Regions from separate parts of the Fictibacillus sp. NPDC058756 genome, predicted to be linked through region 2. Evidence: riboswitches for the same ligand, from Rfam matches in the RefSeq annotation. Region 2 holds a riboswitch; each other region holds the start of a gene.
The links. Region 2 has a riboswitch for cyclic di-GMP ahead of ACFW35_RS11850 (GGDEF domain-containing protein). Riboswitches for the same ligand answer to the same signal wherever they lie in the genome.
Positions count from the first base shown of each region.

Region 1 (7,620 bases), 1.7 Mb from region 2:
TACGTTAAGTACAGGCGAACGCGGTGTTGTTGTTGGTTATAATCAAAAATACCCCCAACGACCAAAGGTAAGAATATACATGGATAAAGAGGGCAGAAAGCTTTCTATTTCTAATTTTTATGAAATTGATTTATTAAAACAATTATCAACCATGATAGTAGAATGTGATGCAATCATTGAAACAAAAGCTACGGTTTAATATATTTAATTAGCAATAACACAACTCGTGGTAAAGGGTTTTATTCATATACTATATACTTGTTCAAAAGAAAATGAAAAATCCCATAAAATTTCTAATGACAAAATTCCATATAATGTATATAATTTGTATTCGTGAATTGAATATTATGGGGGCTTATCGTTGAACAGTATCTTTTTTATACATCCTTTTCCGATCATAAGAAGTGAATTAACCTTTGTGATAAAGGAACAATTCAAGGGAGCTGTAGTTCATGAATACGAAACATTTTCTAAATGCAACTCTGGATTACTTAACAAAGATGACGTCCTTATAATAAATATTAAGATTTCAACAATAGATATACTTAACTCTCTAACCTTGCTTCAGAACAAGGGTGTCAAAATAATAATTTGGATGGAATCCAGTGATGAAATACGAACAAGAAATTTATTTCAATGTGGATTTATGGGATACTTTTCAAGCAAGATCGAACAAGTTGAATTACTAGAGGGATTAGAAATGGTTTTTAATAACACCCCTTATATACAAAAGAAATTAACTCCCCTCTTATTTAAAGAATACCTTTCTGAAATTAAACCTGAAATTCATGAAAATGATGCTATTTTCACAAAGGAAATTACTTTAAAAAACGCAATACTGACAAACCGAGAATGGGATGTTCTTCAGTATTTATCAAAGGGATACAGTAATGAAAAAATAGCAAAAGAGCTGTTTGTAACTGAAAGTACGATAAAAAACCATGTAAGCTCCATTCTTCGTAAGCTGGAAGTTCCTGATCGTACATCAGCTGTAGTTAAAGCTATTAAAAACAAGTGGATTAATCATATATCTATTGGATAACCGCCACCCCAGATGCGTGGCTTTTTCTTTGCTTAAAGGCAGTAAAAGTAATCTTAATTTAAAGCTAATTTGTTTATCAAACATCACCTCTAAGTCCAATGAATTTGAAGATAAAAATCTCTTTTAATTTAAATGTCACTTAGTTCCGCAACCTAAAAACTATTTCTTCTGAAATGCTGGTATGTGCCTTGATAACATAAACACAAAAAAACCCTTTAACTTAATGAATTTAGTTAAAAGGGTTCATATTCAAATTATTATACAACTTCCAAAGCCTGCGGTTTTCCTAAATAAAAGCCTTGACCAACAGCAATACCAATTTGCTGGGCTACTAGTAAATCGTCATGCTTTTCAATCCCCTCGAGGACAAGTAGTGTGTCACTCCCATAATAGGTATAGAACAACTCAAGAAATCTTTGTTTCTTCTCATCCTTAGCCAAGTTTTGCGCAAAATAACGGTCAAGCTTAATACATTCAGGTTTGAATTCTATCACTCTTTTGATGGATGTAGAACCCTGCCCAAAATCATCAATAGCAAATTGAACCCCAAACTCCCTTAAAGTTTTTATGGATTTATTTAATAATGGGATATTCCACAAGTCATCAGCACAAGTTTCATTTATTTCAAGAAATAACCGTTTTGGAAGTTCAGGATAAAGGACACATAAGCTATCGAAAAAAAGCAAAAAGTTCGGATGTAAAATGGTTGTTATATAAATATTTAGAAATAAGTAACCATTAGACTGCTTCAAGAAATACGAAGCAATGGCCTTTTGTAACGAAATTGTATCTAATTTATAGAGAATGTTAGCCTGTATTGCTGATTTAAATACACTGTCTGGATTAATCTTTGCTTCATTTCTTAGAAGCGCCTCATATGCATAGATCTTATTACAGTCTTTTAGACAGTATAATGGTTGGTATTCATGATAGATTGTATTACCATTGAAAATTTCATAAACATTCATTGTTTTTACCTACATTTTTGAGAGATCAAAAGGGAACTGTATTCAGTTCCCTCTATTTGTAAATCTTATAGCCCGTTAAATGATACTGTAATAGTTGCATTTAGGTTTAAATCAGATGCTAAGTTACTGATTGTATCAGTGTAGCCAGTTTCAGCAAGATCTAATGTAATGTTAAAAGGTTTTGTTGCAGCCTGAGAAGTCGTTCCATCACCAGTTCCAGAAATAATATTTTGAGCTGTGCTTGAGAGTTTAGCCGTTTGATCTGATTGGACAGAAATACGAGTAGTATCTAAATTAATAGTATTATTACTTGCATCTGTACCAGTAAATGTAGAACTTTTAACTCCAACATTATAATTATCTTTATACCTAACATTAATTTGGGGTGTAGTTACAGCTGCATTGCCCAACTTGTAAACGGATGTTGCTGGAGCGCCCAGTGTACCATTAAAATCTACGTTGTCAAAGTTCAAGCTAATCCCGGCTTTTGGAAATACTTTTCCTTTTACCGTGATATTACTAGCAGCTTCGGTGTATAATGGTAGAGAAGCAGCTAATACAGTAGCGCCAACTACTGACAAACCTTTTTTCCATGCCTTCTTCATAAATAGTTTCCTCCTAAAAATTATTATATATATTTTAACCTCCGCCTAGCTGGATGGAGAGGGTTAACTAAGATGAAGCTTTTGTGGATAGAAGACCATTAGCTGCTTCAGCTAACCATTTCTTCTTTAATCTCTTTATGTATATACGTATAAATAAAATTACTAGCAAGACTGTAGTAAGTAAAATACAAACAAGCAACCATGGAATAATAAACAAAGTAGTATTAATTTTTTCGAATTTTTTTCCGTCCATGGAAAATGTAACTTCAGTTTTATAGATTCCTATATAATCATCAATATTCCATCTTACTAGAATATCTTTCTTATTATTTGGAAGAAGGTTTACTCTCGGAATTTTTTTTTGAATTACCTTTTTCGTAAATATGTTGGTAATCTTCATATTACCTTGAGATTCAAGATGGACATTTCCTTTATTTTCAACGGAGAAAATAAAGTGTCCCCCGTTTATTACATCCTTTTTAGTACCTAGTAAATCCCATTTCTGATCTAAATTAATGTTTCCATTCTTATCAGTAACTAGCACATAAATAACCGGTGCAATTTCTGTCTTTATTTTCATTTGAGAGTCTTGAGCCGCTACTGGGATAAATGATCCTTCTAGTAACGCCATGTGTTCTCCCATCTCTGCTTCCTCTGGAATTTTCACAGTTACCTTAACATCTACATAGCCCTTTGGTTGAAGCTTTACAGTATCGACGTTTAAATTTGTCCACTTATTAACAGAAAAACTATTCGGTCTGTCTTCCACGTAAATAAGACTATTTTTCTCATAAATAAAGTCTCTAACTCCAAAACCTGCTTGTGCTTCATCAGGCGTATCGTTAAAAAAGCGAAGTGTTTTTGTTATTACATCTCCAGGCTTGCCTTTAAAATTCATAATCATTTGAGATGAATAATATCCTTCGTAATTTGCTGCTTTTACAGGTACCTGTGTAAAAAATCCCAGTATCAGAAAAAAGACCATTGCCAGGCTATAATTTCTTTTCATGCGGATTCTCCTTGTATTCATGTTGAGCAATAAAAAAGACCACAAAAAAAACGAAATGTTTATCCGTTTTTTCAATGTGGCCGGTTGCGCTACATGCTCATCTAAATTAAAGCGCCCAATCGTAATTTAGAATCATTGCATTCCTCATTGAGTTATCAATAAATGTCAAATATTGTCGTCTTAGGGAAATATATCATACTTTGTAGAAAAATAGTACTATTTTTTAGAAATTTTTAAATTTATTAAATTATTTACAAAAATAATGTGTATTGCTTCTTAATTAAATGTCTTTAAATCATAAAGGAAAGAAAAAAATTTAATTTTTCAATCTTTTTTCTAATACCAGTACCAAAATTCAGGTATTTTACATTTGTAAAATAAAGAGACTGCTAATTACATTCTAGCAGTCTCTCTTTGTTATAAGCTTGTATATGATATGGTAATAGTTGTTGAAAAATCTGTAACATCTTTTATGCGAGCAATCTGCTCAATATCATTGTAGTTCGTACTTGTATCACTCATATCCAGAATAAGCTGAAAGTTCTTTGTAAATGTGCCTGGAACATCATTATCAATCAGTGTTGCAGTATTGGTAACTGATTGAAGTGAACGATTTGAGACTTTCACCTTTACCCTAGAAATATCCAAGTTTATATTATATTTTTCACTTGATAAATTCGTTCCTTGAATAAAAATATTGTAATTTTTATTCGAATCTATTTTTATTGCAGGTTGTAAAACCAGGTTACCATTGGTGTCAAAATAAGTTGGGTTAATAATAGTATCTCCTATCATACCTTCAAAAAAAATCACCGAAAAATTAGTGTTTACTCCCCATCTGCCTGGTGATACTTCAGGATCTCCCATAAATACAATGGTCCAATCTATGTATTCTTTGCTCTCTACTATTATTCCTTCCGTGGAATAAGTAGTGCCAAACCCTTCTCTATAGCCTTCTTTCAGATTGCCTTCATAGGATTTATTTCCATTACTATTAAAGTAAATACCATATCCATTAAGAAGACCGTTCTTAAATTCACCATCATACCATTTATTACCATCACCGTAATAAGCAATTCCATATCCGTCATATTTACCGTTAGACCAATTTCCGCTATATACAATGACTCCATTATCATATAACGTCCCTTGCCCATGGAATTTCCCATCTAAAAGATAGCCTTCGTAAAGAATTTGACCTTTGTCTAATATTTGTTTCCATCCTGTAAAGTTTTTTTGATTGGGTATCTTTACATTGCTCGGTGGTACCTCATAGATTGGTATAGCTGCATATCCTTGATTTTCAAATGTGGCTGTAAGTAAGATAAACGACATTAGAAAGGTAAATAGCTGTTTATTTTTAATAAATCTCATATAGCAACCCCGCATCATCCAATATATGTATAATATACCATAAATATAAACTACCTCGTTGCTAAGAGCTGCTCCATTAAAAATGCAAATCAAAGTCTATACTTACATTATAGTTTTTTCTGTGCATTGATGGAGATGGAAGTGGGAATTCATGTCGTTTATAAAGGCTTAAAGTACCAAGTAGTGTGGATTTACGAGAATGGAAATGTGGAGATTGCAAAAAATGACCGAAAAGTAAGACGACCTTGTTCTGAAAAACGCTTTCACAAAAATAGACTGAAAAAAACTTCCGAAGCTCATTTCTCGGAAGTTTTTTGTAAGTAATTGATTTCCGCTCCAGGATGCTTGCTTTCCGCGGGGCGTGCAATGAGCCCACTCGTCGCTTTGCGACATGGAATGGTCTCACCTGTCCCGCTGATCCCGCTCGAGTCTCGCACCTTGCGCTCCAATCAATTTTTTAATGAAGAAAATACACAACATTTTACAGCAATCTATTAAAAAAAGACTTTTATAGCTTTGATCTTAGATAAGAATCAATAAACGGCGTGATTTCGCCATCCATTACGGATTGCACGTTACCTACCTCAGTGTTCGTACGGTGGTCTTTAACTAGGCTGTACGGGTGGAAAACGTATGAGCGAATCTGACTTCCCCAGCCGATTTCCTTTTGTTCACCGCGGATCTCAGCCAATTGTGCCTGCTGTTCTTCCAAACGGCGCTGTACAAGTTTCGCCATTAACATCTTCATTGCACGTTCACGGTTCTTGATCTGAGAACGCTCTGTCTGACAGGAAACAATCGTGTTAGTTGGCGTATGTGTAATACGAACAGCTGAGTCAGTCGTGTTAACGTGCTGACCGCCTGCACCAGACGCACGGTACGTATCGACCTTCAAATCCTCTGTACGGATTTCGATTTCAGTATCATCTGTGATTTCAGGCATCACTTCACATGAAACGAATGACGTATGACGGCGGCCTGACGAATCAAACGGCGAGATACGCACTAAGCGGTGAACCCCTTTTTCTGCTTTCAAATAGCCGTATGCGTTATGACCTTTAATGCTCAACGTTACAGATTTCACACCAGCTTCATCACCAGGAAGATAGTCCAGCGTTTCAACTTTATAACCTTGGCGTTCTGCATAACGAGTGTACATACGAAGCAGCATGGACGCCCAGTCTTGAGATTCCGTACCGCCCGCACCTGGGTGAAGTTCTAAGATCGCATTGTTTTTATCGTATGGTTCGTTTAATAAAAGCTGAAGCTCGAAGTCGTTCAGTTTTGCGATCAGTTCTTTCGTATCTTTGACAAGCTCTTTTTGCATGTCAGCATCTGCTTCTTCTTTCACAAGCTCGTGTGCGATTTCCAAGTCCTCATAAGAAGCAGCAAGTTCTTCAAATTCATTGACCTGCTCTTTTAATCCGTTCGCTTCATTAATTACAACTTGTGCTGCATTCTGGTCATCCCAAAACGTCGGTGCACTCATCTGTTCATCTAGTTCAGCGATTCGTGCTTTTTTTGAATCGAGGTCAAAGAGACCCCCTAAAGTCGTTGATACGTTTTTCAATAACGTTGAGTTCCTGTTTTACTTCTACTAAATCCATAGTCTCTGCACCTCATTTTATGATTGTAGCTACTTTTTAACGTATGCTATTGATTTATAAAAAATTAACCCGTTTATATGGGCTGAAAACATGCGCAAAGAGAGCCCCGAAGAGACTCTCTTCACTCACAATACTGAATTATTCCTGCTCAGCACCGTGACATTGCTTGTATTTTTTACCGCTTCCGCAAGGACATGGATCGTTGCGCTTGATGTCCTGCTTTTTGCGTACTGGTTTCTTTTTAGATGCTTCTGCTTTATCGCTTGGAACAACAGCTTTACCTTCAGCCACTTGTTCACGCTGCATGTTTTGTTCGATCTGCGATTTTAAGATGTAAGTCGTAACTTCCTCTTCGATTGCAGCAACCATCGCTTCGAACATCTCGAAGCCTTCAAACTGATACTCACGCAACGGATCCGTCTGGCCGTAAGCACGAAGGTGAATCCCTTGACGAAGCTGTTCCATTTGGTCGATGTGATCCATCCACTTGCTGTCGACCGAACGAAGGATTACAGCTTTTTGGAATTCTGCGATTTGCTCTGCAGGCAGCTGCTTTTCTTTTTCTGCAAATGCCGCATGAACTTTCGCCTGGATCTTCTCAATGATCTCTTCACGATCTAGACCGTAGAAATCTTTTTCCGTAAACACAGGCTCTGTAAACATTACAGCATTCACATAGTCCGTGATTTCTTTTGTATTCCACTCTTCTTGAACTTCCGATTCAGGCGTGTGAACCGTAACGATACGGTCAATCGTAGAATCGATCATACGCAGTACGATATCGCTCAAGTTCTCAGCATCCAGTACGTCCTGACGCTGAGTGTAAATGATCTCACGCTGCTGACGCATAACATCGTCATATTGTAAAAGCTGCTTACGAGCATCGAAGTTCGATCCCTCAACTCGTTTTTGCGCAGATTCTACTGCTTTTGTAACCATTTTGGACTCGATCGGAGTATCTTCATCCATGCCAAGACGCTCCATCATCGTCATCAAGTTATCAGAACCGAAACGT
Region 1 is NZ_JBHYPU010000001.1:613,591-621,210, reverse strand. It holds gene ACFW35_RS02990 (HD-GYP domain-containing protein) at 1-199, shown strand, start outside; gene ACFW35_RS02985 (response regulator transcription factor) at 362-1,042, shown strand; gene ACFW35_RS02980 (EAL domain-containing protein) at 1,300-2,010, opposite strand; gene ACFW35_RS02975 (hypothetical protein) at 2,076-2,615, opposite strand; gene ACFW35_RS02970 (hypothetical protein) at 2,683-3,624, opposite strand; cyclic di-GMP riboswitch class II at 3,694-3,777, opposite strand; gene ACFW35_RS02965 (hypothetical protein) at 4,042-4,998, opposite strand; one part of gene prfB (peptide chain release factor 2) at 5,507-6,541, opposite strand; one part of gene prfB (peptide chain release factor 2) at 6,543-6,605, opposite strand; gene secA (preprotein translocase subunit SecA) at 6,744-7,620, opposite strand, start outside.
Region 1: linked by a shared signal. The riboswitch ahead of ACFW35_RS02970 (hypothetical protein) and the one ahead of ACFW35_RS11850 (GGDEF domain-containing protein) in region 2 are both predicted to bind cyclic di-GMP.

Region 2 (7,620 bases):
CGAGAAGTTTTTCAGGTAGTAGGCAAGCACCTTACGCTCCAATCAACTTGTCAGTGAAGGGAATGAACAAAATTACATAAAAGCAACAACTTTTTAGAAAAGAGCCAAAAAAAAGAGCCGTCATGGCTCTTTTTTTATGCAGAAAAACATTTATAAATGAAAGGTTATTAATTAGGAGGTGTAACTTTGAAGGAGAAATACTTGATTACAAACCAGCATATCAAAAAGGAGCTCAAGCAGCGTCCAGGCGGAAACCGGACTCCTCGTTATGCAGTTGCTCATGATATTGGAAACCCAGGTTCAACAGCCAGGCAAAATTTTAACTATTTTAACAGCAGACCATTGGAAGCCTCTGCACATGTGTTTATTGACGATAAAGAAATTCTGGTTATTATCCCGCTGCATGAAAAAGCCTGGCATGTCCGATCAAATGTTTCAGATGCCAATGAATGGGCGATAGGAGTAGAATTGTGCTATGGATCATCAATTAATTTTTCAGAAGCTTACAACCGCTATGTTTGGTTTTTTGCTTATTTGTGTGAGAAATACCAATGGAATCCAGAGACCTGCATCAAAGGACATTTTCAGCTGGATCCGAAGAGAAGAACAGACCCGCTGAACAGTTTCCATAAATACGATAAAAGCTTTCCTTTCTTTATTGAAGATGTTAAATATGAATTGAAAAAAAGGCTGGTCAATCATGATGAATTCAAAGAAACAGCAACTTCACCAGACAATCTTTTTAAAGTGCAGATCGGGGCGTTTTCATCCAGAGAGAACGCACAAAAACTTGCAGCCAAGGCTAAAGCTGCTGGTTTTGCTGTTTACATTGAACATAACTAGATGATCTGCTGTTCTTTTTTCCACGTATAATACACTAAGCCGATCCCTGCTATAACAAATAATGGTTCTAGCACATTTGCTTCGGGCCCGCTCGTTACTCTGTGCAGCTGAAAAACCCAATGGAACAAAATGTTGTCTACTGTTAAAAACAATCCTATTGCAGCAATAAATCCGTGAAAAAATGAAGAATGATATCGTTTATAGATAAACAGTAATATAAATAACAAAATAATAACTCCCAAACCAACAGCCCCAATGCGTTCACCCATAGTTTCGGCCTTTAATTCCAAGGCAAAAACATTTGTGGACCAATGAGACATTGCAAAAATACCTAATATAAACCCAAACCAAACCTTCATAGTACCTCCTTACTAGTAAAAGAACAAAATCCGACATAAAATTCTAAAAAACAGGTTTAACTCATGTATAATAATGGTATATAGATAAGTGGTATGCAATCATTTTTTATTCTATAGGGGGATTATAGATACGATGGAACGACAATTGCATGAATTGGGGCAAAAGATCCTTACACATAAATACGATCTTGCCAGAAAAATTGATGAAGTTAAAGCTGAGTATGGTGAACCTGTATCAGAGCTTACTGACCAGGTTTTGAAGCTTCGAGGAGATTTATTCAGTTATTTTGGGGAAGCACTTTATCAAAAAATGGAGGATGTTGAACCTCGGTTTATTGCGTGGGGAAAGATGAGCGGCGAACTTGCCGTTCAATACGAAGTTCCTTTGGACATGGCGTTAAAAAGCACCCGATTCTTCCGGATTGTATTATGGGATTTCATTCGTAACGAGATTCATAATGAAAGTTTTTCAGTAGAGGCGGTACTTACAGCAGCTTCTGTTATTGACCCGTTACTAGATGCAACGGTTCATGCTTTCAGTGTTGCTTATGTTGAAAACAACAACAGAGTCCTTGGACTTGCACGTGAGGCGATTGAGGAGCTTTCTGTTCCTGTTGTCAGATTAACAAGAACTGTTGCAGTTCTGCCGCTTGTCGGTACAATTGATACACACCGTTCTAAGTTAATCATGGAAACGTCTCTTCAGAAATGTACTGAATTGCAAGTTGAACACTTATTTATCGACTTATCAGGCGTACCTGTCATTGATACGATGGTGGCTCACAACCTGTTTAAGGTTATCAATTCGCTTAAGCTTTTAGGTGTAAAAGTTACATTGAGCGGAATGCGCCCAGAATTAGCGCAAACAGTTGTATCCTTAGGAATCAGCTTTGAAGGAATCTCAATTTCAGGGAATCTTTATCAGGAGCTTGAAGCAATGGGAATCGCTCAACAGCCGATTTAAGAATAAATATCTGCCATTTTATGGGCAGGTATTTTTTTCTTGTATAAAAAGAACGTTTGTTCGCATATAATAAAAAAAAGGAGGTTTTTTTAATGACGAACATGTTGTTAAGATGCATCCAGGAGAGGGCAGCCATCGAGATGATCTACTTATCAGAGAAAGGTGTGATCAGCCACAGGCTTATTACTCCATATTCTTTTGATGGCAAATTAATAACGGCCTATTGCGCAGTCCGCAAACAAATTAGAACATTCGAGCTGAAAAATATTTTATCTGCGCAATTCAAATTTTCGCCTTCGTAGAATGGGGGGATAGACATGCAATATGGAAACGAGGAAGAGCGTTCACTCATTGAAAAATTTGTGATGTATCCGATTATGCTTACTCTATTTGACAGAGATTTAAAAGTTGTGAATCGTTCCCCATTTAAAATAAAACGGCCTTATATTGCATTGTTGGAACAGATTATGAATCAAGTGAGCAAGGATCTTCACGATGTCCGCATTGAACTTAGAAAAAGAAAAATTAAAGTGATGGATGGACGAAGAGATCATGATATTACTGAATATGAGATATTTATCAGGGGTTATCGTGAAATTATGCGATTTCCAAACGTTCACTTAAAAAATAAAGCAGAAACCCTCATGCTGTCATATCTTCGAGTAGCATCAAAATAATCAGTACTGCTTTTATTTAGGCTTTCTTCTAAAGCGTTTATAAAGACTCTTCATTGACAAGTTGATTGGAGCGTAAGGTGCGTGCCTACCACATGATAAGCTTCTCGTAAGGCATGTGACGAGGAAGCTCACATCGGTAGCATTAACTTGTAGACGCAGGAGCAAGGTTCCTTCTATGAAGCTCACCGCACGCCCCACGGAAAGCGAGCATCCTGGAGCGGAAATCAACATCTTTCAAGTCGCAACAAAATTAAAGAAAACAACCTTGTTTAAGTTTCCTTTTTGACTCTGTCTGTATACAATGAACGTAATGCAGAATGATATTATTACTGAAGAATATCAGAAATTGAGGAAACACATGGAACGTTTTATCCAAATGGCACGACAATTGAATAGAGAGATTATGATCGAAAGCCGCAACCCGTTTGACCCCGTATGTCCAGTGAATATACCTTTCCCATGGAAGATACTCGGATGCGGAAATTATGCCGCAGTATTTTATCATCCCGATTACCCTTCATATGTTGTAAAAATCTATGGCAGGGATGAGCATGGACTTCTTGAAGAAAAGAAGGTCTATGAACGTTTAGGTGAACATCCGGGCTATTCGGTTTGCTATTATACAGAAAAAAGATTTTTGATTTTAAAGAGAATAGAAGGGATCACGCTTTATGATTGTGTTCATAAAGGGGTCAAAATTCCTGAAAGTGTCATCCGAGATATTGATGAGGCTTTGTATTACGCTGAAAAAAGAGGACTGTTTCCGAATGATGTACATGGAAAGAACGTCATGATTTCAAAAGGAAAAGGTATAATAGTAGATGTTTCTGACTTTTATAAGAAAGTACCTTGCCGAAAGTGGAGGGATTTACGAAAGGCTTATTTCAAGGTTTATAAGCCTGTTTTTTATCGTTTTCCCATTCGGATTCCGTATTTTGTTTTAAATATGATCAGAGTTGGGTATAGGTACTATCGTAAGTTAAAATTATCCATAAACAAGGGTAATAAATAATGGTATTAAAGTCCTATAAAAAATATTGGCACAATTTACCTTCATAGGATATAATATCTATAAACGAATAGAAAACCTTTGTTTAAAGGCAAACCAGTTGAAAAACTGGGACGCAAAGCTATGGGCCTAAAGTATGAAGAAACATACAATGGCAGCCGGTTGCCAAAGGGGAACGGATAATATTGATGTTTTGAGGCGATAGGATTTATTCTATTGAGACAGAACGGAGTCACGAAAACAATGCATCTGAGATTACTCGGTGCAACTCACAGTTTTCATAAAGACTTCGCTGGTCACTGTAGATGAGTTCCGACGCTTGTCAAACATTAAATTAATGTTTTAATGTTATTAAACATTAAAAGCCATTTCCCTTTATTTAAGGGTAATGGCTTTTTGTATGCAAATTTTTAAGATTTGAGGGGTTGCAATAATGGAAAACTTCCAACTAGAATTACGCACACTCAAAAAAAGCTTATTTAAGGAATTCATGAAGTCGATTCCAACGATGATACATACACATAAAGAACACTTAAGCCAGTTTGATGACTTCAGCTCATTTATGAACGGTTTTGTTGAACAATATGAAAAAATATTAGAGAAATTTTTGCGTGGAATCGTACATGCAGTATTTTTGCAGGAGGAACGTTTTCAGCATTTCTTGAAACAAGCTGAACAGAAAGCATTCCGCTCAGGCATCCATTTCTTAAGACACCAGCGAATTCCTCACCAAGCGCTAGCTTGTTTCTCTACAAGTATAAGAGAATCAGTTCTGCAAGAAATGAAAAGAGTGACAGTTTCCGACTCGCTTCCGGTGCAGCTTTTTATGTTAGAACGCTGGAACACGGTAGCACATCGTGCGATTACAGGTTTCTTAAGCGGATTTTCATCTCAGCAATTTAAAGATTTAAAAGAGATCAGTATCCGTGATCCGCTTACTAATCTATATAATCGCCGTTATTTTTACGACTGTCTTGAAAAAGAAATTGGCAAAGCTCAAAAACAAGAGATGCCGATTACACTCGTTATGTTTGATATAAATAACTTCAAACATATCAATGATGAGTATGGCCATCATGCCGGAGATGAGCTTTTACAGCAGATCGCGGAATTATCCAAGCGATTAAAACTTTTATCAGGTTTTCGGTTTGGGGGAGATGAATTTGTCTTTTTGCTGCCGGGAATAACAGAAGAGGACGCTTACAAACTGGTTGAAAAGATGGAAAGCCAGCTAATGGCATGGAACCAATCTATTTCATTAGCATACGGTGCAATCGAGCTGTTAGGTGATGCATGTGAAAATATTGATTATTACCTGCAGCTTGCTGATGAACGGATGTACAGCAATAAAAGAGAAGTTAAAGCATAATTTCTGAGACTTAAGTGTGGTTTTTGTATAATGGAAGTTTAAGTAATATTAAACAAGAAAGACCGTATGCAATAATTTCCTGATTATAGCAACTAAATGCAAAGGAAGATGGCAGCATGAAAGACTTATTTATAATAACTGAACATCGTTCTGAGACCATCTCTTCACTATTGCGATGGTTCTTTCTTGTCATTTGTATACCGCTTTTTTATTACAAGCCGATCGCAGATGTTTTAAATTTTAACAAAGACACATTTCCAGTCCTTTTTACAATAGGGATTCTATATATGACATCTACACAAATCGTCTTAAACCGATTTCCTGAAAAGTCCTCTTATTATCTGATTTTTACCAGAGGCGGAATCCTTTTTGATTATATTGCTTATGTTTGGCTGATGCAGCTGTCTGGAGGCTCGGAAAGTCCATTCATGCCTGTAGGTTATTTGATTGTTATTCATGCCGCTCTTTACTGGAGGTTAAAAGGTTCTTTTATAGTTGGCGGTGCCAGTTTTGCTGTTATTCTGTACTTCTTTTTAAGAGATGGAGGATATCAGGACACAACAGAGTTTTTTCAGTTCTTTATGAATACGTCATTTTTATGGCTGATTGCCCTGTATGGAGGGGTAATTGCATCTAAAGAAAGACAGTATTATTTCGAGAAAAATATGTACCAGCTGCAATCTCTCCAGGATTATCTTACTGGGTTATTAAACCACCGAAAGTTCCAGGAGGATGTCTTAGAGAAAACGAAACAGAAAGCTCCTTTTGCGCTAGTTCTTTGCGATATTGATCATTTCAAAGAATTTAACGATACACATGGACATGTTATAGGTGACGAAGTCCTTAAACTTGTTGCTACAGCATTCGAGCGATATTTACCCGCAAAAGAAGGTAAAGCTTATCGATATGGAGGAGAAGAATTTGCGTGGATCATGGAAACGGCATCTGAATATGAAGTGACACAAACGACCCAGCAGGTTAATACCCACCTTCAAATGTATCCGTATATACATAAGGATGGAGAACTTCCCGTTACATTAAGTTATGGAATTGCTTTTTATCAAAAGGAAGACCGTCCGGCAGATATTATACAGCGAGCAGATACGCTCCTTTATGAAGCAAAAGCAGCGGGGAGAAACACACTAAAATTAGAACATAAAAAAAGTAACGAAAAGCAGCTCATCATGTAGCTGTTTTTCTTTTTTGTTAGGCTTTTCTCTAAAAAATGTTGCTTTTGGTCATTTTTTCATTTTCTTCATTAGCAACTTTATTGGAGCTCAAGGTGCGTGCCTTCTACATGAGAAGCTTCTCGCTAGGCATGCGACGAGGAAGCTCACGCCGGTAGCATTTACTTGTAGACGCAGGAGCAATAATACTTCTCTGAAGCGGTCAGGTGAGACCCCTCAAAGGCGCATATCGCAGAGGAGGCTTACCGCACGCCCCCCGGAAAGCGAGCATCCTGGAGCGGAAATCAACCTCTATCAAAAGCTGCAAAGGTTACGGATACAGCCTTTTTTTATAATAGGTATCCTTTAAATACCAGCCGTATTTCGTGCGTTTTGAGTATACTAGCCTTTGCCCTGCTAGTAGATTGTGAGATAATAGAAGCAGAATTTGTGTACGGAACAGGGGATGAAAAATATGAGTTTGCAATTTATTTTGGGACGATCCGGCAGCGGAAAGTCCCACTCTGTCTTTCAAGAGATACGTGAAAAACTTGCAGAGGATCCGATGGGGAGTCCTATTATCTACTTAGTGCCGGATCAGATGACCTTTCAATCCGAGTATAAGCTTGCATCAACTCCCGGATTAAATGGGATGATTCGTGCCCAAGTTTATAGTTTTTCACGTCTGGCTTGGCGCATTCTTGGTGAAACAGGCGGGATGACAAGAATGCACATCACAAGCACTGGTGTGAGAATGATGCTTCGCAAAATTATTGAGAGTAAGAAAGAAGAACTGAAGATATTTAAAAAAGCTTCTGAACAGAGCGGTTTTTATGAACTGCTCGAGCTTATGACAACAGAATTAAAGCGGTATTGTATATCCTCAGAAGACCTTTCCTGGAATGCAGAAACGCTGCTTTCTCTTGGTCAAAAAGAAAATAACAAAAAAGTGCTCAAAGACAAGATGTATGACTTAAGCATCATTTCAGGCGCTCTTGAAAAAGCTCTTGCTGGAAAATACTTAGATTCTGAAGATTATTTAAAACTGCTGCAAGAGAAAATACCTTATTCAGATACGATAAAGGATTGCGAGATTTACATAGACGGTTTCCATTCTTTTACACCGCAAGAACTTGAAGCAGCTGCTGGACTCATGGCACATGCAAAGAAAGTGACGATTGCCCTGACTTCAGAGGAATCATATCGTCCGGACACTGATCCGCATGAACTGGA
Region 2 is NZ_JBHYPU010000001.1:2,360,251-2,367,870, reverse strand. It holds gene ACFW35_RS11880 (peptidoglycan recognition protein family protein) at 187-843, shown strand; gene ACFW35_RS11875 (hypothetical protein) at 840-1,202, opposite strand; gene ACFW35_RS11870 (STAS domain-containing protein) at 1,336-2,166, shown strand; gene ACFW35_RS11865 (hypothetical protein) at 2,259-2,468, shown strand; gene ACFW35_RS11860 (hypothetical protein) at 2,484-2,843, shown strand; gene ACFW35_RS11855 (serine/threonine protein kinase) at 3,202-3,855, shown strand; cyclic di-GMP riboswitch class I at 3,933-4,022, shown strand; gene ACFW35_RS11850 (GGDEF domain-containing protein) at 4,286-5,221, shown strand; gene ACFW35_RS11845 (GGDEF domain-containing protein) at 5,338-6,411, shown strand; gene addB (helicase-exonuclease AddAB subunit AddB) at 6,863-7,620, shown strand, end outside.

Region 3 (7,620 bases), 650 kb from region 2:
TTTTTGCCAGTTCCCAATAACAGATGTAGGACACACCAATAAAAAGGTGCCTTCCAGATCCCCTTTTTCTTTTACCTTTAAAAAATAATCGATTGTCTGGACTGTTTTACCGAGTCCCATATCATCTGCAAGGCATCCGCCAAGCCCAAACTTTCGAAGAAAATACATCCAGGAGCTTCCTGTCTTTTGATAATCTCTAAGTGTTCCTTGCAGATTTTCAGCTTTTGGCTCAACAGGTATCGTTTTGATTTCAGAAAGCTGATCCATCCACAGATTGAGCGGCTCACCCCATTCCATATCAAGCATTGGCCCTTCAAACTCAATACCATCAAGTTCATCATCAGCAGGGTTTGTTTCCATATTTAAAAGATGCTGCTCTAATACATCTTTTAACTGAATGCCAGTACGGTCCACGTTTTTGATGAGGTGCCGGACTTGTTTCATCCATTCAGGATCTACTCTGTACCATTGACCATTCCTGCGGACAAGCCTTCTGCTGCCATCGACCAGCTTGCGGAATTCCTCCTCCGATAGCTCTTCATCTCCAGTAGAAAGCCGCCAGTCAAACTGCATAATTGCATTTAACCCTAAAAAGGACGGCGCTCCGCCACCAGTTTGCGGTTTAGTCTTAATTTTTGCTTTAACTTTCGGCTGCAGTTCCTGAACCGTCTGCCACCATTCGGGAAGAATACTTGATATACCTATCTGGCGGAGTAGATCACTTTTTAAAGTAAGGAAATCCCATGCTTCTTTTTCCGTAATTTCTTCTTTAATTTCTTTACGGCTGTCAACCTTAAGCCAGGATATAAGCTTAGAAACAAGCTCCATATCACTTTCCAGCAGAGTTAGATAAGGTTTCCATTCATCAGGCAAGAGAGTGCTTTTTCCTTTGTAGGGAACACGAATACCATCTTCTTTTTCCTGAAGAAAGACATTCAGGTTCCATATATCCTTATCTTTCTCATCAGCAGGCTCGGATAATTCAAAAATCAGTTTAAAAGGTTTAGGATCTTCCCTCCAGCCGATTTTGATCAGCCATTCTTCTTCATCCAAGTGCCCTAAGGCAGAGATTATCTGTCTTGAATTACCTCTAACCAGTTCTTTGTTAAAAGATGACGGCATTGCTGAATAGCCAGCATCAGGCAAAGTTGAAAGAGCCTCATTTATCCAAGGAGACTCGATGCGTTTACCCTCAGCTTTCCATGACCATTCACCTGATTTCCAAGCTTCAAAGTCAGGAGACACGAGATCGGATTTAATTAATTTATCAAAATGATTTGCTTCTTTCACCACTTGCCAAGCATCTTTTTCCCACGTATTTTCAGAAAGAAAAAAATCCGGATAGCGATTGAACAGCACAAAAGCTTCTCCCGCGTTTATATATATATTTTGATCGTCATCTATATCGAGCAGCGTCCCATAAAAAGATGGCTGATGCCACGTAAATAAAAGAGGTTTCCAATCGTTCACATGCACTCTTTTCTTATCTTTAGTGGCCCATAAAACCATATTTCCATGAAGCCATTTTGCGTGAAGTAAAAGATTGCTTGTATCGATCATGAAATAAACTTTCCTTTCCTTAACTCTTCCTGAAACGCTCTTAACCGTCCATAGATCGTTGCAATTTGTTCAATATATAGAGAAAATCGTTCTTCTTCACCAATATCAAAGTAAATTGTCCGGAGCGTTTTTAAATGCTTTATGGCCGATTGATATGATTTTCTTGTCCGTTCATTAATCAGCCTGTCAATCGTTTGATGATAGATCGGCAAAACCGTTTCCTTTTCAAAAGAAAGAACTTCTTTTAAATCCTTTCGCTGAATGAGCTCTGGTGAGTAGCCCATGATTACTTGAAGCTCCACCCATCTCTCATGTTCACCGATTACCATTAAATATTCGCCGTACTCATAGAAAGTGATCGGCAGGAACTCAATAAGCATTTCTTCATACTGTTCTTCGTCACCTGTATGCTGTGCGTATTTCCAGAAATAATTTAGGTATTCGTGGAAAAATTCACGAGCATCTGAATGATAATAATAAGAACTGACACCATCCAGGAAATTTGGTTTCAAATAAAGAAGCCATGACAAAAGACGCTCCCATTCCTGCTTATCAACCAAAAGTTTCATCCAGACAAGGTAATGCACCATTTCCACTTTCTTATCATTCTGACCCAAACGTTCAAAAGCAAGATCATCCTGCTGGCGTGCAAAAGCAAAATGCACGAGAGCAAGCTCAAGCATTTGAGATGCTTTGCCAGATTCTTTTTCTTCCAGCAATTGTTTTTCATATTTTTCGATCCATGTTCTCTCATAATAAAGTAGAGACCAGCTGATCTGAAAAAGATAAAATAATAAATAACCCCATTTAGGAGGGATCTCATAAAGACTTTGAAAGTTTCGGAGACTCTCTTCGACGAGTTTTTTATTTTCATTTAGAAGTTTTTCACTATTCATTTCTTTTAATGCCACATAGATTTGATCGGATAATTTTTCAACTGTAGCATCAAAGTTCGCCTGCATATAAGTAGCTATCCCATATTGTGCTTCAAACGAAAATAAGCGGATAAGCGTTTCAATTTGTACATGATATCTATATAGCAATGCGATATCTTCATCAAAAAATTGTCCAGCATTTAAGAGTGCGGGATAATAATCGCGGTAGATATGAACAAATGTGTAGCTCGTATCTTTTCCGTCAGCAAGATCCCGAAAGGAGACGGTTTGCATTTTCCGTTTTTCGAATGTCTCGAATCGTTCTGAAAAATACTCACGCCACAACTGAACCGAATGTGTATTTTGAACTTTCTTCTCAGGGGAATCATATTGTGTACGATTTCTTTCATCGTCTTCCTCTGGTTGCTTCATTCCGTCTCCCCTCCTTCAAGTTGTTATTACCAATTATAGCAAATTAGTCGTTTGCTCATTCATTGCATATCATTTCTATTTTAAAGGAAATTCCTTAAGTTGACCAAAAAAACAACTTTGTTCCTCTTAAACTTATTAATGTCTCGTCCGATATCATTAGTAATAGAATAATTTTTCACCTACGAAAAACTATACTGTTGTATCATTTTGTATTTTTTTGTAAAAACGTTCTGCTATACTTATTGAATCAATCGACGAAAGGGCAAACTTTTCGAAAGAGAAGGACGCAAAGCTACAGGGGCTAAGTCTTTTAAATGATATGCCAGCCAGTTGCCGAATGAACTCCTTCGTCGGTAATAATTGCAAGGGAGATATACATATGAAGGAGCATACGATTCAAGACCGAATTAGCCTATTAAGAGAAGAGCTGTATCGCACTTCACTCCAGCTGAACCATGAACTGGCACATCCAAAAATAGTTAAAGTCAGTCAGCAGCTCGATCAGCTTCTCAATCAATTCACTCTATCAAGACAAGAAAACATATAAAAAATGGCCTATTTTGGCCATTTTTTAAATTTCTTCTTCATAATATTTATTTTTCTTCTGTTCAATATGATCAATAATCCGCTCGATTTCTTCCTCTGCAAGCTGGCTGGATATCATATCTTTTCTTAGCAATCTTTTAATCGCCTCATGTTCTGCATACAGAGCCTCAATTGAAGCAATATGTTCTTGTTTCTTCCTCCACTCGGGGTGCTCCTCATACATCACATCCAGTGTTTCTTTCGCTTCCTTTTGTTTATGATCATACAATGCTTTCATTCTTTCAAAAACGATTGTGGAAATAACAGCCTCGCTCTTTAACTGATGAAGTCTTTCTATTGCGTAATCATATCTATGAACAGCGGTCATTGCCTCTTCATATTCTGTTCTTTCTTTATTTGGGCCCTTTATGTTCAGTTTGTTGATTAATGAGGAGATTGTCATCCCTTGTACTAACAAAGAAAAGAAAACGACAGAGAATGCTAAAATAATAATATTTTCCCGACCCGGAAAATCTCCTGGTAAACTTAGCGCAAGAGCGATTGACAAAGATCCTTTTAGTCCGCCCCAAATAAGCACATGCTTCCATTTTGCTGGTATACCTTTTATAGGCAGCATTGAGGTGTATACTGCCACCGTTCTTGCAGAAAGCACTAAAAGAATACTTGCTGCAATTAATCCCCATTTATCATTGATATCGATATAGGCGATTTCCAATCCTACAAGCAGAAACACTAGTGAATTCGCAAACAGCGCTAAAACATCCCAAAAAGAATGTATATTTATTTTAGTAGTTGGACTCATCCCTATTTTGGCACCATAATTTCCGAAGACGAGACCTGCAACTACAACAGCAATTACCCCCGATACATGTATGGACTCTGCGATTAGGAAGCTGCCATAAAATAATAGTATAGAAAACAAAATCTCCAGCGGGTAATCGTCGTACCAGCTCGTAAACTTTGAAAAAATATATCCTAATCCTCCACCTACAATAGCACCGCCGATCGCAACTTTAAAAAGCATCAGAACAGCAGCCAGTATTCCCCCTGCACCCATTTCAATATAAGAAGGCAGGTAGATTGAGGCAATAATAAAAAAAACAACTGCTAATCCATCATTAAACAAACTTTCTCCTTCAATTACAGTTGAAAGTTTTCGGTTCACTCCAAGAGTTTTAAAAATGCTTAAAACGGATACGGGATCTGTCGCACTCATTAAAGCAGCAAATACAAAAGCCGTTTGAAGACTCAAATCTAATATGTAATAAGATCCAGCACCTATAATCAAAAAGGTAAGAAAGGTTCCTCCAACTGCCAATGCACCTATAGCTTTTGCATTTTCCCTCAAGTGGCTGAATGGAAGTTTCAAACTTGCTTCTCCTAGTAAAGTAGGCAACAAAAGCGAAATGATAATAAATTGAAATGTGTAACCCTCTTCAACAATTTCTTTTAAAGGGTCCATAGCCGGAAGAGGTACAAGACCGATGATCGCTCCTACTACCACCAGTGCAATTGGATAAGGTTTTTTTATTTTCTTTGCCAAGGCAGTTACACCAACCGCTACAGCCAATAAAATGAACGCAATATTCAACGAGTGATGCATATTGTTCTCCTCTCAAACTATTTCTCTACCTATATATTTCCCTCCCCCTTCAAAAAATAGTCAACAGGATACTCAGATAAATCGACATATTATCATCGATTGTTGTTGAATCTTGTAACATTATCACTTCTTTCCACGAAACCCTTTTTCTTTTCTTAAAAATAATGCATATTTATTGAGACAAAATCTTTCATGAAAGTTGTGAATAATCCATGCTGCTACAATTAATTGAAGAAAAACGCGAAGTCTTGCTTTGTCTTGGAAAAACGTATGGGCTTACAGCGAAGGAAACAGTTATATGCAGTCAAGAACTAGATCAGTTATTAAACCGTCTTGATGAATGGAATGATGAAAGGAACGATAATTAACAATCCTTGTCTATTTCCTGGGAAATTTGTCGAGAACCGCAAAAACCTCTATCATTTTTTAGCTTACTCCACCTCTCATCCATATACTTACTAATTTACCTATTATTATATAAAAATAATATTGTAATCTCTTTGTTATCTTCTCCTAATGCTTCTGTCATATTCGATTAGTATAATTGGCAACCGAGGCGTATTTAACCAATTATACATATTAGGAGGAGTTATTATGATAAAAAAATGGGTAATTACAGGAGCTATGGCATTCGGATTGCTCGTTTCTGCTCCCGTTAGCGGATTTGCAGCAATGGGTGATCACACTCTTCGACCAGGTACATGGGACAATGATGTTTATGAACTTCAAGGCAAATTAAAAGCCATGGGATATTTTGATTTTGCTGTAACAACAGGATATTATGGTCCAGTCACTAAAGATGCAGTTATTAAATACCAAAAAGCTAAAGGGTTATCAGTAGATGGTATTGCAGGGCAGCAAACTTTTAATAGTATCCAAAACAATATTCAAAGAAAAGGTATGACTGTCGCAGCAACAGCTTACACAGCAAATTGCGAAGGCTGCAGCGGAACTACTTCAAGCGGGACAAACCTTAAAGAGATTCCTTACGCAAAAGTAATTGCAGTTGATCCAGATGTAATTCCAATGGGTTCAGTTGTATATGTACCAGGCTATGGTTATGCTGTAGCAGCTGATACAGGCGGAGGCATCAACGGGAACGAAATTGATGTATATATGCAGAACTACTCAGACGCTGTCAACTGGGGCAGAAAGAACGTAAATATTACAATCATCAACTAATGAAGATGGGGTTCTCTTCCCCATCTTTTTTCATTTGTACAAAATCTTACATAATTAACTAGAAAAAGAATATGACAATACTCTTCTTCTCGACTATAATAGATTTCATGAATTTAAAATAAGTGAAGGTGAATGTATGTTTCTTTGGGTTGCAATCGTAATGGGTATTATAGAAGGTATTACAGAATTTCTTCCGGTTTCGTCAACTGGTCACTTAATTGTTGCGGGACATATGCTAGATTTTACGGGAGACAAAGCAAAGACTTTTGAAATTGTTATTCAGCTTGGTTCCATTCTGGCTGTAGTTGTTCTGTACTGGAATCGCCTTTGGAGTTTACTGGGTGTCGGCAAAATGGCTAAAAAGGAAAACAGCTTAAACCTCGGACATATTTTTATTGCAATAATGCCAGCTGTAATCATTGGACTTCTTGTTCATGATTTTATTAAGGCGCATCTGTTCTCTCCTAAAACAGTCATTGTCGGACTTGTTATCGGCGGATTTTTAATGCTGATTGCTGAGAAGGTGCAGAATAAAAAAGGGGTTAATGCGGCAGACCTTGATGACATGACTTATAAACAAGCTTTGAAAATTGGATTGTTTCAATGTCTGTCTTTATGGCCAGGTTTTTCACGTTCTGGAGCAACTATTTCAGGCGGTTTGATTTCAGGACTCAATCATCGTACAGCTGCAGATTTTTCATTTATTCAGGCAGTTCCGATTATGATTGCAGCATCCGGACTCGATCTTTATAAAAGCCGTGACATATTAAGTGCAGCTGATCTTCCATTCTTCTTAACTGGATTTGTTACAGCATTTCTAGTAGCAGCAGTAGCTATTTTATTCTTTGTTAAACTCATCGCAAAAGTAAAATTAACTCCTTTTGCATATTATAGATTTATTATAGCTGCTGTGTTAGCTCTTTTCTTCTATCTTTAAAATTTAAAGCTTACCGCTCACTTTGTGCGGTAAGCTTTTTATTTTTGCTCTTTTCTAAAAGATTGCTGCTTTTGAACATTTTCTTGAGTATGCTTCATTGACTAGTTGATTGGAGTGCAAGGTGCGTGCCTACCACCTGGGAAGCTTCTCGCTAGGCATGCGACGAGGAAGCTCACATCGGTAGCATTTACTTTTAGACGCAGGAGCAAGGATACTTACTTGAAGCGGTCAGGTGAGACTCCTAAAGGCGCAAAGCGCGAGGAGGCTCACCGCACGCCCCGAGGAAAGCGAGCATCCTGGAACGGAAATCAACCACTTCCACTAGCGTAATTGATTGCGAAGACAGACTTTATTTAAAATTACAATAATTTCAAAAATATTACAATTATTATTTTCTAAATATTGTAATAATGGTATGGTTAACTTATCTAACCATTGAGAGGAAGAATTTTATGAATATTGTAAATCAAGTAAACCTTGTTAAA
Region 3 is NZ_JBHYPU010000001.1:3,014,233-3,021,852, forward strand. It holds gene ACFW35_RS15495 (DEAD/DEAH box helicase) at 1-1,560, opposite strand, end outside; gene ACFW35_RS15500 (hypothetical protein) at 1,557-2,867, opposite strand; cyclic di-GMP riboswitch class I at 3,119-3,205, shown strand; gene ACFW35_RS15505 (aspartyl-phosphate phosphatase Spo0E family protein) at 3,247-3,414, shown strand; gene ACFW35_RS15510 (cation:proton antiporter) at 3,439-5,016, opposite strand; gene ACFW35_RS15515 (aspartyl-phosphate phosphatase Spo0E family protein) at 5,229-5,384, shown strand; gene ACFW35_RS15520 (3D domain-containing protein) at 5,611-6,198, shown strand; gene bacA (undecaprenyl-diphosphate phosphatase) at 6,335-7,135, shown strand; gene ACFW35_RS15530 (AAA family ATPase) at 7,588-7,620, shown strand, end outside.
Region 3: linked by a shared signal. The riboswitch ahead of ACFW35_RS15505 (aspartyl-phosphate phosphatase Spo0E family protein) and the one ahead of ACFW35_RS11850 (GGDEF domain-containing protein) in region 2 are both predicted to bind cyclic di-GMP.